2 regions of the Bacillus spongiae genome follow, and region 1 is predicted to be linked to the other one. Evidence: riboswitches for the same ligand, from Rfam matches in the RefSeq annotation. Region 1 holds a riboswitch; the other holds the start of a gene.
What was found. Region 1 has a riboswitch for thiamine pyrophosphate ahead of thiD (bifunctional hydroxymethylpyrimidine kinase/phosphomethylpyrimidine kinase). Riboswitches for the same ligand answer to the same signal wherever they lie in the genome.
Positions count from the first base shown of each region.

Region 2: linked by a shared signal. The riboswitch ahead of thiC (phosphomethylpyrimidine synthase ThiC) and the one ahead of thiD (bifunctional hydroxymethylpyrimidine kinase/phosphomethylpyrimidine kinase) in region 1 are both predicted to bind thiamine pyrophosphate.

Region 1 is NZ_JBBAXC010000015.1:47,286-50,561, reverse strand. It holds gene WAK64_RS16765 (hypothetical protein) at 1-326, shown strand, start outside; gene thiE (thiamine phosphate synthase) at 368-994, opposite strand; gene thiD (bifunctional hydroxymethylpyrimidine kinase/phosphomethylpyrimidine kinase) at 1,047-1,835, opposite strand; TPP riboswitch at 2,090-2,202, opposite strand; gene ku (non-homologous end joining protein Ku) at 2,322-3,146, opposite strand; gene ligD (DNA ligase D) at 3,243-3,276, shown strand, end outside.
Region 2 is NZ_JBBAXC010000004.1:274,774-278,049, reverse strand. It holds gene WAK64_RS07160 (GNAT family N-acetyltransferase) at 1-318, opposite strand, end outside; gene WAK64_RS07155 (DUF402 domain-containing protein) at 508-762, opposite strand; gene WAK64_RS07150 (hypothetical protein) at 800-1,009, opposite strand; TPP riboswitch at 1,208-1,324, shown strand; gene thiC (phosphomethylpyrimidine synthase ThiC) at 1,460-3,238, shown strand; gene WAK64_RS07140 (hypothetical protein) at 3,216-3,276, shown strand, end outside.

The sequences.
Region 1 (3,276 bases):
ACTTAAATATTTTTAAACCAAACATTATGGAATCAGAAGGTGTTCACTTAGTCGAATACGTATCAATTGGAATGTTTCTAGTTATGCCTATCTTCTATTTAGCAACTGCAATGGATAGCTTTTTCTATTCCATAGCCCCTTCCTATTTAACTTTTGATGGAAGCCTTTGGGTTATTTCATTCGTCCTCTCTCTTTTAACGACATTGGTCTGGAAATGGGGTCGTGACCCTGAATGGACTGCCATGCTAGGTAGCTTTTACTTTATGTTTGTGTACATGCTATTACTTATATTTAGTGTAGGTCCTTATTTCTTTGATTTGTTTTAGAAAATGAAGGAGGAATGCATCGAGCATCCCTCCTTTTCTCACTAGAGCCACGTAAGTTTCCGTTTTAATTGCTCTGTCGCTTTTTTTGTATCTTCTTTTTTCATAATAGCCGACACAATGGCAACCCCGTCAATCCCCAATTCCTTTATTAAGTCAACATTTTCTTCTGTAATCCCACCAATTCCGACAACCGGTATAGAAACTGATTTTTTAATGGCCACTACCTCATCAAAACTAATGGGAGTAGCGTCTGGCTTTGACGAAGTTTTAAATACTGAGCCTACTCCAATATAATCTGCTCCATCCCTCTCTGCTTGAAGTGCTTCCTGAACGGAATGTACAGAGACCCCGAGAATCATTTTGGCAGGAAGAATTTTCTTTACTTCTCTCGCAGGAAGATCATCTTGTCCTAGGTGTATCCCGTCTGCCTCTACGAGCAAGGCGATATCAAGTCTGTCATTAATAATAAGGGGAATAGATGTTTCAGATAAGATTGCTTTCAACCTTTTCGCTTTATTAATGAACTCCTTACTTGTGGACTCTTTTTCTCTGAGCTGAATGATCGATGCCCCCCCTTTCATGGCACCAATTATTTTCTCTTCTAGTAAGGTTAATGGAAGAGATTCATCTGTTACCAAATATAAGCCATAATCGATATTATTCTCCATGTATTAATTCCCTCTTCTATAATTTTATTATTCTCCAAACAAGTTATATGAATTACCTTGTGTAAAACGGATGAAAGTGATGTGTAGGACCATTTCCTTTTCCAATAGAAAAGCTTTGTTTAATTGCTTCTGTGACATAATCTTTACCCTTTGCAATGGCCGTTTCTAATCTTTCTCCATTTGCGCAATAGGATGCAATAGCTGACGATAATGTACACCCTGTACCGTGAGTATTCTTCGTCTGAATTCTTTCTGCTTGAAACCACCTGAATGCTTTTCCATCATAGAAAAGATCATCAGCGTCACCATGTAAATGTCCACCTTTTAGAAGAACCGTTCCTGGACCCATTTCATGTATTCTCTGACAGGCCTCCTCCATCTCTACTTTGTTTCGAATTTTCTGATTCACTAACACTTCTGCTTCTGCAATATTGGGAGTTACGACTGTCGCGAGAGGAAGTAATTTCTTTTTCAACATATGTACAGCAGCCGGATCTAGTAAGGAGTGACCGCTAGTTGAAACCATAACGGGATCTACAACCACCGACTTTATCTTCCGCTTAGAAATCTCTGTTGTCACCGCTTCAATAATTTCAGCAGTCGATAGCATACCAATTTTCACTGCATCTACATGAATGTCATCAAAAATGGCATTGATTTGATCTTTAATTACATTTAATGAAATGTTTTCAACTGAGCGAACCTCTTGCGTATTTTGAGCAGTAACAGCTGTAATAACTGACATCCCAAACACCCCTAGTGCTGAAAACGTTTTTAAATCTGCTTGAATGCCTGCTCCTCCTCCAGAATCTGAGCCTGCGATTGTTAGAGCTGTTTTCACATTATATTCCTCCAATGATGATTGAAATGATGATGAATGAACCTGAAGATTATTGTTCTATTGAGGACACAGTAATGTTTTTCTTAATCACTTGGTCAATTCTTAAATAACGTGATTACAGCTGTTACCTTCTGTAAGAACAATAAAAACCTCCGATGTGTTAACACTGGAGGTTTATCGTGAACTAAATGAAAGAACGAATAGTAGCCAAAAGCTACCTGTCAATCATGCAATTTTTTATTATGCACTCTTCGCTATCATATTGGACACTTCCCTACGCTGGTACAAACCAGATCAGGTTAAGAAGGGTCAAAGACATTAAGGTCTTACTCTCAGCCGGCCACTTCCGGCACCCCCAGTGTTCATTCAATATTAAATTCATTCATACTTTACCATACCTCATATCATAAGTGAAGAAAAAAGTTGTGGAATGGTTCAAGTCTAGCTAAGCACATAAGTCGGATAGCATTACTTTTAAGACACGGATTACAAAGCTTTTGCTTTCTTAGACCTTTTATTCGTTGTTTTCTTTTTCGGCTTGGATTGGTCAATTGACGCTTGCAATGCAGCCATTAAATCGGTAACATTATCGGCATTTGCCCGACTTTCTGCTGGTAAAACCGTTTGTTTTTCTTTCGACTTTTCCTCAATTAAGCCTTCAAGCTTTTGCCTATACTCATCGTGATACTTTTCAGGTGAGAAGTCAGTAGTGAGTTGATCAATAAGTAAAATAGCGGTATCAAGTTCCTTTTTCGTTACATTTTTTTCTGAAGGAATGTTTGGAACTTCCTCTACCTTGCGGACTTCATCAGGATAATGAATCGTTTCAACAAGTAGGATGTTTTCATATACCCGAATCACACTGAGTTGTTCTTTTGATCGAATCATCATTTTGGCAATTCCTACTTTTTTTGTTTTTACTAACGCCTCTTTTAGTAGACCATAAGCTTTTTTTCCTCCTTCACTCGGAGACAAAAAGTAACTTCGGTCAAAATAAATAGGGTCGATTTCCTTTAATTCGATAAAATCAACAATCTCAACACTTTTTTCTTCTTTACTTTCTTTAAGCGCCTGTATTTCATCGTCGCTAATTTCGACAAATTTCCCCTTCGCGACTTCAAACCCTTTAATAATGTCCTCCTTATTTAATTCCACTTCACATGCTGGACATACTTTTTCATATTTTATCGGTGTATGGCAAGCTTTATGAAGACTTCTTAACTTTATATCGCCATCCTCAGTAGCTGCATGAAGTTTAATCGGAATATTCACCAACCCAAAACTAATACTTCCTTTCCAAATTGTATGCATATAAAACCATCCTTACTTTTTTCTTAGTTTGGTTAAAATAATGCCCTTTTCATTCTATATAAACAATGGTAAAAGTGGCATACTAAAAAAAAGAAGGTGATTGCAACGAAACCAATGTTACCTACTCTTG
Region 2 (3,276 bases), on a different contig from region 1:
CGTATAGCCGATTCTCGCCCAGTCAAATTGCATGCGGGCTAAAGTAGAGAAATCCACCATTCCTACATGAACACCGTCTTTTTTTCTAAAAACACCAAATACGTGGGCAATATCATCCATCGCTAATTGCTGATGCTTGTCTACCAATTGGTGGAACCAATCGATTGTACATTCACTCATATCGATTTTTCCATCGTCATGGGGACTCTGGGACGGGAGTCGATTATTAAATTCATTCAACCAGTTTATGTAGTCCTCTTTCTTTAATGGTCTTACGATTAATCGTTCGGTTTCGAAAGTATACTCAAATTGATTCAAATAAACACCTCTGAACTTCCTGTTATAATATTTTGATAGATTTATTTTACTATAGCATTTGAACGAAAGGAATCATGACCTGAAAGTTCGACTCCCTTAGTTCAATTAGGGTTTCTAATATTCACTTTAATAGCCTAAAAATAGACACTGCTTTTCAGAATGCTATGATCGTTTTGTTCTAAAAGCTCCCTATAGTGGAAGAAAGGATTTAAACCTTTCCAAAACTGAGTCGTTAAATGGAAATTTCTTTTCTTTAATACTATATTTCATCTTTTCTAATGACTGAAGTGCACCTTCCTTTAGCTCAAGAGGGTAATTATATTTGATGCTATTTGTTTCAAACTCCTCTTCATCAATAACTTGCCAATCCTCATTTTGTGGTTTTACGAAATCTAAATCTAAATCAACAAAAGATAGTTCGTTTCCTTTTATTATTGATGGCAAAGCAACATTGCAGTAATAGGAGACAATGCTCCCATTTTCAGTCGGTAAAGCCTTCTTTGAGGGAAAAGTATTCTAATGATGTATTATGAAAGGTAAACGTAGTATCTCTCGAGTAGTGTATGAACTTTCTACCAGGTTTACAAAGCACTATTACATACTCTGGTGTTTTGTAAACAAGTTCTCCTTCCCATTCATAATGTTGAACGTTAGGGTACTTTAACCCCTTTATACGTATTACTTCACCCATAATGATTTCCTCCATAACCCTTTCAAACTATTCTATTTTCCTCCTCGTTAACTGAACAACTGCTCATCTATATCGTAACATAGTTGAAAGGCACAATATTTAAGAAAAAAGTATCAATTCACTTAATCTATTTACAATTAATCCAACTAGTGTTAAACTTGTGAGGATTAAATATGAATGAAAATTGAATATTGATCATCATTCTACTAGGGGTGTCCATTCAGCATGGACTGAGAGAAGTACGCGTATAAAGTTCTTTGACTCTTAGAACCTGATCTGGCTTGTACCAGCGGAGGGAAGTAGTTAGCATAATTTGAACAAATTTATTTGTACACGTGTGCATACTTCATCGGGTCTTGAAAAAGAACCCGATTTTTTGTTTTTATTATGCTTAAAAATACCTCACCTTCATATTGATATAGGCCCAGGTTAAAATCAATAAGGGAGGAAATTGGATTGAAAAAAGTAGAAAACGAAGGAATTGAATTTAAATCTCAATTCCCAAATAGTAAAAAAGTATATGTAGAGGGGACACGCTCTGACATTAAAGTTCCAATGAGAGAAATAGAATTAAGTCCAACAGAGACAGAAACAGGGACAGCTCACAATGAACCGATAAGAGTATATGATACAAGTGGTGTATTTACCGATCCGAATTTCATCCCGGACATACATAAAGGACTTCCTGAATTACGAAAATCATGGATTTTGGAACGTAAGGATGTTGAGGAATATAGTGGAAGAGAAGTAAAACCAGAAGATAATGGAATTCGTAGTAAGACGGGAAATGAACAAGTATCGTTTGATCGAAAAGATCGTAATCCGCTACGTGGACTCAAAGGAAAAAATGTAACCCAAATGCATTATGCTCGTAAAGGAGAGATTACCCCTGAAATGGAATTTATCGCCATTAGGGAAAATCTTGATGTGGAATTTGTCCGTAAAGAAGTAGCAGAAGGACGCGCGATCATCCCAGCAAATATTAACCATCCCGAGAGTGAACCAATGATTATCGGTCGTAATTTCCACGTGAAAATTAATGCGAATATTGGGAATTCAGCTGTCAGCTCTTCCATTGAAGAAGAAGTGGAAAAGATGACATGGGCAACTCACTGGGGAACTGATACGCTAATGGATTTATCAACAGGTAAAAATATCCATAACACACGAGAGTTTATTATTCGTAATTCTCCTGTGCCAGTTGGAACCGTTCCTATTTATCAAGCACTTGAAAAAGTGAATGGAATTGCTGAAGATTTAACGTGGGAAGTGTATCGAGATACGTTAATTGAACAAGCAGAGCAAGGGGTAGACTATTTTACGATCCATGCTGGAGTACTTTTGCGTTATATTCCAATGACGATTGAACGCACGACGGGAATCGTCTCCCGAGGAGGATCAATTCTGGCGCAGTGGTGTCTTGCTCACCATAAAGAAAACTTCCTTTATACTCATTTTGAAGAGATTTGTGAAATATTAAAGACGTATGATATCTCGGTTTCATTAGGGGACGGTTTAAGACCGGGATCGATTGCAGATGCGAATGACGACTCACAATTCGCTGAGCTTGATACATTAGGAGAATTAACAGAAATTGCTTGGAAACACGATGTGCAAGTCATGATTGAAGGGCCTGGCCACGTGCCAATGCATAAAATAAAAGAAAATGTCGACCGAGAAATAGAAGTGTGTAAGGGAGCTCCTTTCTATACGCTAGGTCCATTAACAACGGATATTGCGCCGGGATATGATCATATTACTTCAGCCATTGGAGCAGCGATGATTGGTTGGTTTGGAACTGCGATGCTTTGTTACGTGACACCGAAGGAACATTTAGGTCTACCGAACAAAGAGGATGTTCGACAAGGGGTTATTGCCTACAAAATAGCGGCACATGCTGCCGATTTAGCAAAAGGTCATCCTGGTGCACAGAAGCGTGATGATGCGTTATCCAAAGCTCGATTTGAGTTTCGTTGGAACGATCAATTTAATCTTTCGTTAGATCCTGATCGTGCTAGAGAGTACCATGATGAAACGCTACCAGCTGAAGGAGCGAAAGTCGCACATTTTTGTTCCATGTGCGGGCCGAAATTTTGTTCTATGAGAATTTCTCATGATCTTAGAAAACAAGCAAAAGAAGGAGAACAAACAAACAGCGAGTTTATTAAAGAGGGAATGGATAAGAAATCGAAGGAGTTTATTGAGAATGGGTCAGCCATTTACCAATAATTCATTCGAAGATAAAAAAATTGAGTGTTTGCAAGCAG